Regions from separate parts of the Oceanibaculum indicum P24 genome, predicted to be linked through region 3. Evidence: predicted binding sites of a transcription regulator. Region 3 holds the regulator's gene; each other region holds the start of a gene.
The links. The regulator PhoB, encoded in region 3, activates phosphate uptake and scavenging genes when phosphate is short. The targets are predictions, from matches to a motif close to TNTCATAAAACTGTCA.
Positions count from the first base shown of each region.

Region 1: P24_RS09295 (PstS family phosphate ABC transporter substrate-binding protein) is a predicted target of PhoB. The motif match lies at 1,668-1,683, and genes of this name have one in related genera.
Region 2: P24_RS10005 (flagellar basal body rod C-terminal domain-containing protein) is a predicted target of PhoB. The motif match lies at 2,368-2,383, and genes of this name have one in related genera.

Region 1 is NZ_AMRL01000009.1:94,863-99,071, forward strand. It holds gene queC (7-cyano-7-deazaguanine synthase QueC) at 1-579, opposite strand, end outside; gene P24_RS09285 (6-pyruvoyl trahydropterin synthase family protein) at 576-944, opposite strand; gene queE (7-carboxy-7-deazaguanine synthase) at 944-1,576, opposite strand; gene P24_RS09295 (PstS family phosphate ABC transporter substrate-binding protein) at 1,815-2,783, shown strand; gene P24_RS09300 (ABC transporter permease subunit) at 2,922-4,209, shown strand, end outside.
Region 2 is NZ_AMRL01000011.1:23,735-27,943, forward strand. It holds gene P24_RS09995 (XdhC family protein) at 1-247, shown strand, start outside; gene P24_RS10000 (NTP transferase domain-containing protein) at 244-1,854, shown strand; gene P24_RS10005 (flagellar basal body rod C-terminal domain-containing protein) at 1,859-2,338, opposite strand; gene P24_RS10010 (DMT family transporter) at 2,446-3,366, opposite strand; gene P24_RS10015 (putative metalloprotease CJM1_0395 family protein) at 3,468-4,209, opposite strand, start outside.
Region 3 is NZ_AMRL01000002.1:204,857-209,065, reverse strand. It holds gene P24_RS02950 (LutB/LldF family L-lactate oxidation iron-sulfur protein) at 1-338, shown strand, start outside; gene P24_RS02945 (LutC/YkgG family protein) at 338-1,021, shown strand; gene P24_RS02940 (Smr/MutS family protein) at 1,024-1,644, shown strand; gene P24_RS02935 (helix-turn-helix domain-containing protein) at 1,641-2,009, shown strand; gene phoB (phosphate regulon transcriptional regulator PhoB) at 2,082-2,783, opposite strand; gene phoU (phosphate signaling complex protein PhoU) at 2,848-3,558, opposite strand; gene P24_RS02920 (ATP-binding protein) at 3,699-4,209, opposite strand, start outside.

The DNA of each region.
Region 1 (4,209 bases), on a different contig from region 3:
GTCGCGCGTGATTTCCACCAGCGGCGCGCCGCCTAGCCGCTCGGTCAGCCGCCAGGTCTCTGCCTTGTCGATCCACATCAGCGGCGTATGGATGACCAGCCGCGTGTCCATGCCCAGCGTCAGCGCGACCTGCAGCGCCTTCAGCGTGTCGTCACGGCAGTCCGGATAGCCGGAATAGTCGGTCTCGCACATGCCGCCGACCAGATGCTTCATGCCGCGCCGGTAGGCGATGGCGGCGGCGAAGGTGAAGAACAGCAGGTTGCGGCCGGGCACGAAGGTATTGGGCAGGCCATTCTCCTGGAAGGCGATCTCTCCCTCGCCGGTCAGCGCGGTGTCGCTGATGCCCTTCAGCACGTCCAGCGGCAGCAGATGATCCTCGCCCAGCTTTGTGGCCCAGGTCGGGAAAGTGGCGGCGATGGCGTCACGCACGGTCTGGCGGCACTCCAGCTCCACCCGGTGGCGCTGGCCGTAATCGAAGCCCACGGTCGCGACCCGCTCGAACCGGTCCAGCGCCCAGGCCAGGCAGGCGGTCGAATCCTGCCCGCCGGAGAACAGCACGAGGGCGGCGTTGTCCTTCATGCAGCAGGACCGAAATAGCGGCAGGTTTCGCCGCTGCTGTCGCGCAGCACGGTCACGCAGGCGAGGCCCGGTACCTGGCCGTCGAGCCGCCGCCAGATCCAGGCGCTGAGATTCTCCATCGTGGCCGGGCCCAGCCCCTCCACCTCGTCGAGGAAATGATGGTCGAGCGCCTGCCGTGCATCCTCCATCAGGCGCGACAGCATGCCCAGATCGACGATCATGCCGGTTTCCGGATCGGGCGTGCCGCGCACCGTCACCTGGGCGCGGTAGGAATGGCCGTGGATGCGCCGGCTGGACTCGGCCTCGATGGCGCGGTTCAGCGTGTGCGCCGCATCGAACCTGAATTCCTTGCTCAACTCGAACATCACGGGATACCGATCATCTTGTGGGTCTGCACGCTCAGCCGCCAGTCCGGGTGGTCGAGGCAATAGGCCACCGCCGCCGCCGTATTCTCCGCCCGCGCCGGCCCGTCCATCGGCTGCAGCCAGAAATGCCGGAAGGACAGGGCGGTCATGCCGTCCGGGCCAAGCCCAGGCTGCGGATAGACCAGCTTCAGCTCGTCGCCCCGACGCAGCACCCAGTCGGCGCCTTCCTTCGGGCTGACGCAGATCCAGTCGATGCCGGGCGGCGGTTCCAGCGTGCCGTTGGTCTCGATGGCGATCTCGAAACCGCGCGCATGAACCGCATCCACCAGCGCTTTGTCAAGCTGCAGCAGCGGCTCGCCGCCGGTGAACACGACATAGCGGCGTGCTGTCCCAGTGCCCCAGCAGGCGGCGATGGCCTCGGCCAGGGCATCGGCATCGCGGAATTTGCCGCCGCCTTCGCCATCGGTGCCGACGAAATCGGTGTCGCAGAACCGGCACACCGCGCCGGCGCGATCCTCCTCGCGCCCGGTCCATAGATTGCAGCCGGCAAAGCGGCAGAACACGGCGGCGCGGCCGGCCTGTGCGCCTTCGCCCTGCAGGGTCTTGAACAGCTCTTTCACCGAATAGGTCATGGAGCCACTTTCTGCCGTGTGGCGGCGTTTCCGGCAAGGCTAGATGATTCTACCGATTTGTTGGGAGAGAGTCCGCGCAATGTCACCGCCGTGTCACAAAACCGCAACGCAAATAGGCTAAGACACGGGGGCGACCAGAACGGTTTCGGGCTTGGGTTTTGGCGCGCAGGGGGTCAATGCGGCGCCCTACGTTTTTGCCCGAAGCCGCGATGCCACTCAGGAAGATGGAGCCTATAACATGAAGAAGTTTTCTGCCGCGCTGGCCGTTGCCGCCGGCCTGCTGGTTTCGACCAGCGCCATTGCGCAGGGGGTCGATCCGAACCTGCCGTCCTACAAGCCGACCAGCGGCGTTTCGGGCAGCCTGAAGTCGATCGGTTCCGACACGCTGAACAACCTGATGACGCTGTGGGCCGAAGGCTTCCTGGCGCAGTACCCGAACGTGAAGATCGAGATCGAGGGCAAGGGCTCCTCGACCGCGCCGCCTGCGCTGATCGCCGGCACCGCGCAGTTCGGCCCGATGTCGCGCCCGATGAAGTCGAAGGAAATCGACGATTTCGAGAAGAAGTACGGCTACAAGCCGACCCCGATCCGCTCGGCGGTCGATGCGCTGGCCGTCTATGCGCACAAGGACAATCCGGTCAACTGCCTGTCCATGCAGCAGATCGATGCGATCTTCTCCAAGACCCGCAAGGGCGGCGAGAGCGCCGACATCACCACCTGGGGCCAGGTTGGCGCCACCGGTGAGTGGGCCAGCATGCCGATCTCGCTCTATGGCCGTAACTCGGCTTCGGGCACCTATGGCTACTTCAAGGAAGTCGCGCTGTTCGACGGCGACTACAAGGACAGCGTGAAGGAGCAGCCGGGTTCCTCCACCGTGGTGCAGGGCGTTGCCTCCGACAAGGGCGGCATCGGCTACTCCGGCGTCGGCTACAAGACCGCCGACGTGAAGTTCATCGAGATCAAGGGTGCCGACGGCAAGTGCTACGGCCCGACCGCCGAGAACGCCTATTCGGGTAACTTCCCGATCGCGCGTTTCCTCTACATCTACGTGAACAAGAACCCGAACCAGGCGCTTGACCCGGTCCGTGGCGAGTTCATCCGCTACATCTACTCCAAGCAGGGTCAGGAAGCGGTCGTGAAGGACGGCTTCTTCCCGGTTAACCAGGGCCTCGCCGCCGAGGACCTGAAGAGCTTCGGCCTGATGTAATCGGCTACGGTGCGGGCGGCGTTCGGCGCCGCCCGCATCTCTTTTGCTTGATCCTGTATTCTTTTATCCCTTTCTTCCTACGCTCCGGCGTCGCGCTGCTCTGGCGGGCGTCGTTCTGAAATCGGGCTGAGGGTTATCATGGCCAGCGACGCCAACGACGCTTCCACCGGAACCGGCAAGACTGCCATCGGCACGGTCCGGCGCCGCAAGGCGACCAGCGCTTCCGTCCTCATCACCGACAAGATCGCCGATTGGGGCATCACTATCGGTGGCCTGATGGTGATTGTTGCCGTGTTCGGCATCATGGTGTTCCTGGCCCAGGTGGTGGTGCCGCTGTTCCTTGGCGGCGATGTGCGCGACACGCGCACCTACCAGATCACGCCGGCAAAGCCTGTCGCCTGGATCAGCACCGACGAGTACCAGACCATCGGCATCCGCATTGCCGATGACGGGCGGATTTCCAGCTTCCATCTCGATACCGGCACGCCGCTGGACAGCGTCGAGCTGGATTTCGGCGGCCGGCAGATCACCGCGATGGGCTCCACCGCGGACGGTTACAATTTGGCATTCGGTTTCGAGGATGGCACGGTGCAGTTCGGTGTGATCCAGCCGAAGATCGAGATCCTGCCGGGCGATGCGCTGCCGACGGCGGCAAACAAGCTGAACGACCGCGACCTGACAGACGGCACTGCCGTCTATTCCCGCATTCCGGGCAACCAGCTCCGCCGCGTCTCGCTGGAAACGAAGCTGGACGAACCGCAGGCGATTTCGGAGGCCGGGCGTCCGATCCGCGCCATCGATTATCGCATCGGCGGCACGGCGGAACGGCCGACCCGGTCCTTCGTGACTGTGGATGGCGACGGCGTGGCCCGCGTCAGCCGCACGGAAACCACGGTGAACCTGCTCACCCGGCAGGCCAGGACGCGTGTCCTGACCTCCACCCTGCCGGACCTGCCGGGCGGCATCCGGGTGACCGAGCTGCTGATGACCAGCCGTGCCGACCAGGTCTATGTCGCCGACGAGAACGGCACTATCTACCGCTACGACACGCGCGATTTCGCTGCGCCGATCCTGGCCGAGACGATGAAGGCGTTCCCGGGCGCCGAGCGCCTTACGGTGCTGGGCTTCCTGAATGGCGAACAGGGGCTGGTCGCCGGCGGTTCGGAGGGTTCCGTGCGCATCTTCTACCGGCTGCAGCCGGAGAATGCCGGTACCAAGGACGGGTACAGGCTGACCCTGATCCGCGAGCTGGAGCCGCACACCGCGCCCGTGGTCAACTTCGCCGCCAGCCAGCGCAACAAGTCGCTGGTGACCATGGACCTCGACGGCAACGTCTGGCTGCGCCACAACACCAGCGAGCAGACCCTGCTGAAGCTGGAGCGTGATGCGCTAACGGACGAAGACACGCAGATGCTGCTGGCGCCGC
Region 2 (4,209 bases), on a different contig from region 3:
GGCGCTGATGGTCGCGCTGAAGTCGGACGCCTTCTATATCGGTTGCCTTGGCAGTCGAAAGACCCACGCTAAGCGGTTGGAACGACTCACGGAAGCGGGATTCGGCGAGGCGGATTTCCAGCGTATCCACGGGCCGCTCGGCCTCGATATCGGCGCCATCACGCCGGCGGAAATCGCCATTTCCGCGCTGGCCGAGATCACCCAGGTGCTGCGCCGCGCGCCAGAGACTGAGGTGAAGGCCGCATGATCTTCGGCGACACGCCGCTGGATGAGGCCGAGGGCGCGATCCTGGCGCACAGCCACCGGCTGCCCGGCAAGGCGCTGAAGAAGGGCCGTGTGCTGACGGCGGAGGATATCGCCGCACTGCGCGCGGCCGGTGTGCCGCAGGTCGTCACTGCGCGGCTGGAACAGGGCGATGTGCCGGAAGACAAGGCGGCCGCCCGCCTCGCCGCTGTGATGGCGGGCGATGGAACGGAGACGACCGCCCCCTTCACCGGGCGCTGCAACCTCATTGCTACCGCGGACGGCCTGCTGACCTACGATCCGGCCGCACTGGACGCGGTGAACCTGATCGATGAGGCGCTGACGGTCGCCCTGCTGCCACCTTATGAGGTGGTGGAAAAAGGCCAGATGATCGGTACGGTGAAGATCATCCCCTTCGCCGCCCCCGAAGCGGCACTTGAACAGTGTGAATCACTGGCCGGCAAGGTGCGTGTCGCGGCGTTCCGGCCGGTGCGTGCCGGGCTGGTGCAGACCGCCCTGCCGGCCACCAAACCGAGCGTGCTGGACAATACCGCCCGCATCACAGCGGCCCGGCTGGAACGCATGGGCGCCGGGCTGGGGGAAGAGCTGCGCTGCGCCCATGACACGGCAGCGACCGCCGCCGCGATCCGCCAGCAGATCGATGCCGGTTACGATCTTGTGCTGCTGTTCGGCGCCTCCGCTGTGGTGGACCGGCGCGATGTGCTGCCGGCCGCCATTGTGGAGGCCGGCGGTACGGTCGATCATTTCGGCATGCCGGTCGATCCCGGCAATCTGCTGCTGCTGGGCCATATCGGCGATACGCCGGTCATCGGCATGCCGGGCTGCGCGCGCTCGCCGAAGCTGAATGGATTCGACTGGGTGCTGCAACGGCTTGTCGCCGGACTGCCGGTGACACGCACCGATATCATGCGCATGGGCGTTGGTGGCCTGCTAAAGGAGATCGCCAGCCGGCCGCTGCCGCGTGAGGATGGGCACAAGATGACTACCGCACCCCGCAAGGCCCCGCGCATTGCCGTGCTGATCCTCGCCGCCGGTCAGTCGCGCCGCATGGGGGCACAGAACAAGCTGCTGGCGGAGATCGACGGTAAGCCGATGGCCACACGGGTGGTGGAGATCGTCCGGGCCTCGAAGGCCGGCCCCATAACCATCGTCACCGGGCATGAGGCCGACCGGGTGAAGGCAGCCCTGCCCGGCGATCTCGCTTTCGTGCACAATCCGGAATATGCGGCGGGGCTCAGCACCTCGCTGAAGGCTGGTATCTCTGCCCTGCCCGCCGATATCGACGGTGTGCTGGTCTGTCTTGGTGACATGCCGCGCATCTCGCCTGCGATGATCGACCGGCTGATTGCCGCTTTCGATCCGGTCGAGGGCCGCGAGATCTGCGTGCCGACCCATAAGGGCAAGCGCGGCAACCCGGTGCTGTGGGGCAAGCGCTTCCTGCCGGAAATGGCGGCGCTGGCCGGCGATGTCGGTGCGAAACACCTGATCGGCGCGCATGCCGATCTGGTGGTCGAGGTCGAAATGGAAGAAGATGGCGTGCTGATCGATATCGACACGCCGGACGCGTTGACGCGTTATCAGGCCAGCTAAATCGTCAGCTGTTGATGTCGAGCAGCGACTGGTTCAGCTGCAGGCCGGTCTGCACGGTGCGCAGATTGGCCTCGAACTGGCGCTGGCTGGTGATCTGCTGCACCACTTCATTTGCCGGATCGACGTTCGGCAGGAAGCTCACGCCCTCCTGACCTGTCTCACCGGTCTGCTGCTGCTGGCCACCGGTCTGGGTTTCACCCTGCTCTTCCGGCGCGCTTTCCTGCAGGACCGGGATCGACGACGGCGAAATTGGCCGGGTGGTGGACTGGACGCCCCCACCTTCCTGGCTCTGGTCGATGGCGCGGAGCGGCTGGAAGCCCTGGGTTTCATCAGGCTGAGCGGTGCTGTCCTGCGGCCGGTTCGTCTCTTCCGGTGCCACGCCGCGGCTCTGAATATTGGCAACATTGTTGGCGCTGACATTGAAGCGGTTGGTCGCCGCCGCAGCGCCTGAGAGTGCCGATCCGATACCGTCGATAAAGCTCATGCCTTCACCCGTGAATTGAGGATTTCTCTTTTCACAAATCCTAAAGTAAGGCGTACCCCCCGCTAAGGCAAGCCTTGCAGGTTTTGCTCACGCGATAGTGAGCATCATCAGCGCCGCAGCAGCACCACGGACAGCCCGGCCATGACGAGCAGGAGGGCGGCGATCTCGGTCAGCCCGATAGGCTCGCCCAGTACCAGGGCACTCGACAGCACGCCAACCACCGGGATCGCCAGCGTGCCGATGGCGGCAATGCTGGCCGGAAACAGATCGACGATGCGGAACCAGGCCCAGTGGCAGAAGATCATCGGGATCAGCGCGGCATAGAGTGCCGCCCACAGCACTTCGCCGCGCAGCCCGGCGAAATCGGGCGCCGGATCGATGAGCAGCGCGCCGAGGAAGATTGGCAGGCCGCCAAGGGTCAGCTGCCAGCCGGTCAGCGCCACGGTGCCGATCTGCCAGCTTTGCCGCTTGGTCACGATGGTGCCCATCGCCCAGGTCAGGGCCGCGCCCAGCATCAGCAGCGAACCGATGGGGGCGGCGCCCAGCCGGGCCATCTCCGGCCCGATCAGCACCGCCAGCCCGCCAATGCCGAGGACAAGCCCGATGAGCTTGCGCAGCGTGAAGGCCTCCTTCAGCACCAGGCTGGCCAGGATTGAGGCCCAGATCGGCATGGTGAAGGCGATGATGGCTCCCCGCCCCGCCTGTACCTGCAGCAGCCCATAGGCTGAGAACAGGTGCCAGCCGGTGACGTTCAGCAGGCTGGCAATCAGCAGCGGCTTCAGGTCCGCCGCGGCGATGCGGATGGTCTGGCGCTTCGCCAGCGCGAAAGCCAGCAGCGAGAAGCCGCCGACGAACAGGCAGATTGTGCGGAAGGTAAAGGGCGCGATGCCGGTCAGCGCCAGCTTCATCGCCGGCCAGTTGATCCCCCAGAACAGCGTGAGCAGCACCAGCAGTACGAAACCGCTCGCCGGCAGGGGCGCAGGCAGGGGAGACGCACCTGGCGGCGCGGTGACACGCGAGTCGGTCAAGCAAGGGCTCCGTATAGAGCTGAGGGTTCGCCAGCATTAGAAATGATTTGCGCGCAGGACAAGAGACTACCCGCACAGTTCTGCCATGCCGATACCGGCAGTCAGGCGGCGATGTTGATCTGCGAGATGATGGTATCGATGTTCTGCGCCGTCTGGGCGTATGCACCGGCAGCGCGCCCGGCCTGCTGCGTTGCTTGCTGCGTCAGGGGATTGCCTCCCCCTTCGCCTTCCTCAGAGCCGGCCTGCTGCTCTTCGGCACGCTGCTCGCGCAGTTCCGCCTGGGCCTTCAGCCGGGTCTGGTCGGCCTGGGCGGCAACGGCACGGTCCTGCGGCGATGGCTCGGCAGGCGCCAGGGCGGCGCGCTTCACAATCTCCATCTTCTGGATGGTGGCTTCGGGATCGCCGGAAACCGGCGAAACGTCAATGGAAACCTCGCCGCCGATAGCATAGCGGTTGCCATCCGGGCCGTTCTCGTACTCATAGGATGGAGAACTTGCGTAGGCGCCGCCGGCAGCGGCATGCGCCTGCTCATGCGCGCGCACCTTGCGGTCGATCTGTTTCAGCTCATCGACCTGCGCGCGTTCCTCTTCCGTCAGGCCGGAGGGATCGGTGGTCTCTTCTTCCTCGGAACTGCTCGCGGCGCTGAAGGTCTGCAGGTCGATCAGCCGGCCATTGCCGCTCTGCGTCGATTGATTTTCAGCTTCTGTAGTGGACGTCTGGTCGCCAGCAGCCTGAGTTTGCGATTGCGGCGCCGCTGAATCCTGCGTTGAGACGCCAGAAAGCGCCCCGGATGGCGCGGTTGCGCCGGGCGCTGTGTAGCTGATCGTACCGGTAAGTGACGCA
Region 3 (4,209 bases):
ACGCCTCCACCTTCTGCGGACGCTGCGAGAGTGTATGCCCGATGCGTATTCCGCTGCCGAAGATGATGCGGCATTGGCGCAAGCGGGAATATGAACGCAAGCTGTCGCCGGCCCCCTACCGCTCGGGCCTCGCCCTCTGGGCGTTCTTCGCCAAGCGGCCGGCGCTCTATCAGCGCCTGACCGGCATTGCCATGAAGCTGCTTGGCCGGTTCGGCCGGGATAAGGGGCGGTTCCGGTCGCTGCCGCTGGCCGGGGGCTGGACTTCGGTGCGCGACATGCCCGCCCCGCAGGGTCGCACCTTCCAGGAGCTTTACCGCGAAAAGAAGGGGGCCGCCTGATGCCCGACATGTCCCCGCGCGATCAGATCCTGGCCGGCATCCGCCGGTCGCTTGGCCGCAGTGCGCTGGACGGCGAGCCGGCGGCGCAGCTGGAACAGCGGATCGCGGAGCACAGGCCGAACCTGATCCCGCAGCGGGCGCAGCTGCCGCACGACCAGCAGGTCACCCTGTTCGTCGAGATGGCTGAAGGCGTGCAGGCCACCATCAGCCAGGTCGCGGATGCCGCAGAGGTCCCTGACGCCATCGCCGACTATCTGGCGCAGCATAATCTGCCGGCCGAATTGCGCGTGGCGCCGGATGCCTGGCTGTCCGGCCTTCCCTGGGACAAGCGCCCGACCCTGACTATCAAAACCGGCAAGGCGGAGGAGCCGGATACGGCCAGCGTGACCCCGGCCTTTGCCGGCATTGCCGAGACCGGCACGCTGATGCTGACCTCCGGCCCGCACAGCCCGACCACACTGAACCTGCTGCCCGAGACCCATATCGTGGTGCTGAAGAAGAGCCAGATCGTTGGTTCCTACGAGGATGGCTGGGCGCGGCTGCGCGATGCGCAGGCGAAGGATTCCATGCCGCGCACGGTGAATTTCATCACCGGCCCGTCGCGCACCGGCGATATCGAGCAGAAGATCCTGATGGGCGCCCACGGACCGCGCCGGCTGCACATTGTCCTGATCGACGGCTAGGCATGGCCCGGCGGCGCGCCAGCAAGGACGAGGCTGAGCTTTTCCGCCAGGTCGTGAAGGATGCCAAGCCGCTGCCGCAGGATAAGCGCCTGCGGTTGGGCAGGCTGGATGAGCTGCCGCCGGAACCGGTTCCCGCCCCCCCCGAGGCCGAAGGCATGGCGCCGGCCAGCCGCAAGCGCGGCCGGGTGCCAAAGGACGAGCCACTTCCTCAGCCGGTCGCACAGCCGGTCAAGGCGCCGGTCATCCTGCCGGCCCTGAAGCATGATAGCGCGCCAGGGCTCGACAAGCGCAGCCAGATGCGCCTGAAACGCGGCCAGGTCGCCATTGAGGCGCGCATCGATCTGCATGGGATGACGCAGGATGCCGCCCATGTGGCACTGAACGGATTCATCGCCCGGTCGCAGGCGCGCGGCCTGCGCTGCGTGCTGGTGATCACCGGCAAGGGGACGCGGCGTGACGAATTCGGCCGCTATGAGGCTGGCGTGCTGAAGCGCGAGGTGCCGCGCTGGCTGAATGAGGGCGGCAACCGCGAGAAGGTGCTGGCCTTCGTCCATGCCCAGCCAAAGGATGGCGGCGGCGGTGCGCTCTATGTGCTGCTGCGTCGGGTGCGGGAGGAGGCATGACGCCATTCGGGGAAAGGCTGCGGGCGCTGCGTGCCGCGCGTGGCGTTACACTGAAGGAGATGGCGGCTGCGCTGCAGGTCTCCTCGGCCTATCTCTCGGCGCTGGAGCATGGCCATCGCGGCCGGCCCACCGACGGGCTGATCCATCAGATCTGCGGTTATTTTGGGCTCATCTGGGACGATGCGGAAGCGCTGAATCGGCTGGCGGAGATATCCCATCCGCGCGTCACCATCGACACGGCCGGCCTGTCGCCAAGCGCCACCAGGCTGGCGCACCAGCTGGCGCGGAAGATCGGGATCCTGGACGAGGAGAGGCTCGCGGCGCTCTTGAGCCAGCTCGAAGACTCGCCGAAAAAGCCGGAATGACAGGGCGATAAACGGGAATAAAATAATATTTTACATTAATTTCTTATATAGAGTCGACGCACTGATGGAGTGTCAAGCGAATTGCGGCGCGACGGCATCCAGCGCATAGCCGGCCGACCGGACGGTGCGGATCGGGTCGCCCTCGGCATCCTCGTTCAGCGCCTTGCGCAGCCGGCGGATATGCACATCCACGGTGCGCGGCTCGACATAGACATCCGCCCCCCAGACCGAATCCAGCAGTTGTTCGCGGGAGAAGACACGGCCCTGATGCTCCAGGAAATGGCGCAGCAGGCGGAATTCGGTCGGCCCAAGATGCACATCGCGGTCGCCGCGCTTCACCTTGTGGGCGGCAATGTCCATGACGATGTCGCCGCAGCGTAGCGTCTCGGCATCGGCGGCAGGCCGGGCGCGGCGCATGACGGCGCGGACGCGGGCCAGCAGTTCGCTGGGGCTGAAGGGCTTGGTGACGTAATCGTCGGCGCCGGCATTCAGGCCTCGTACCCGGTCGCCTTCCTCGCCGCGGGCCGTCAGCATGATGATCGGGATGCTGCGGGTCTGCGGGGTGCGGCGCAGCCGGCGGCAGACCTCGATGCCGGACAACAGCGGCAGCATCCAGTCCAGCAGGATCAGGTCGGGCCGGCGCTCGGTGGCCAGCAGCAGCCCTTCCTCGCCGTCGCGCGCTTCGAGGACCTGGAAGCCCTCGCGCTCCAAATTGTAGCTGAGCAGCGTGACGATCGCGGCTTCGTCTTCGACAATCAGGATCAGCGGCTTCATCGTGTGGTCCAATCTCGGCAGGCCTCAAGGGAAAAAGGCCAGTGGAAATGTTTCAAACCGTAGGTCAGTTCTCCGGCTCGACGACGGTGAACGCGCTGGTGTCGCCCTTCGGCCGCTCGGCGGTCAGCGGCCGGCCGGTTACCTGGTAGTACAGCGTCTCGGCGATATTGGTGGCATGGTCGCCGATGCGCTCGATATTCTTCGCCATGAACAGAAGATGCGTGCAGGGCGTGATGTTGCGCGGGTCTTCCATCATGTAGGTCAGCAGCTCGCGGAACAGGCTGGTGTACATCTCGTCCACCTCCTCGTCCCGGCGCCAGACCAGCAGGGCCTTTTCGGCATCCTGTTCGACATAGGCGTCCAGCACTTCCTTCAGGATCTGCTGCACCATCCGGCCCATGCGCGGTATACCGGTCGCGGGCCGTGCCGGCGGTACCTGGTTCAGGGCCACTGACCGCTTGGAGATGTTCGCGGCGTAGTCGCCAATGCGTTCCAGATCGGCGGAAATCTTCAGCGCGCCAACAACGCGGCGCAGATCCTCGGCCAGCGGCTGGCGCAGTGCCAGCATGCGAACCGTCAGATCGTTGACATCATGCTCCAGGCTGTCGATCTTCAGATCGCCCTGGATCACCCGCTCGGCGATGGTGCTGTCGCGCTTCGCCAGGGACTGGATGCAGTCCTGCACCTGCGTCTCCACCAGCCCGCCCATCTGCGAGATGAGATTCATCAGCCGCTTCAATTCCTCGTCGAAGGATTTCACGGTATGGGTGGGCATGAGGCTTCCTTTCCAAGGGCATGATCGATGGCGGACCGTGCGCCTGCGCTATCAATAACGGGCTTGCACGGCATAAATACTACGTTTCGATGACGCTTTTATTACATCGACATCGAATCGGGGGTTTTCGCGGCGGCCGTTCAGCCCGCGGATGCGGCGACCGGCAGATAGACGGTGAAGGCGCTGCCCTTGCCGACCTGGCTGTCGACGGAAAGCGCCCCCCGGTGGCGGCTGACGATGTGCTTCACGATGGCAAGGCCAAGACCGGTGCCGCCAAGATCGCGGCTGCGCGCCTTGTCGACCCGGTAGAACCGTTCGGTCAGGCGCGGAATATGCTCGCGCGGGATGCCCTCGCCCTGGTCCTGAACACGGATCAGGACCGCGCCATGCGGTGCCTTGGGGAAGGCTGCCGGCACGCTGTCGGCGCGCCGGGCCGTTACCCGGATCGGTGTGCCGGGCCGGCCATATTTGGTCGCATTGTCGATCAGGTTCTGCGCCACCTGCGCCAGCTCGTCCTCGTCGCCGGTGACCGGCGGCAGCCCGTCCTCGATATCGAGCTGGATGTCCATGTCCTTGGTCGCCGCCTGCATGTCCAGCGTCGCCTTCACGCTGGAAAGAATGCGCGACAGGTCGGCCAGCCCGCGCGGCGGC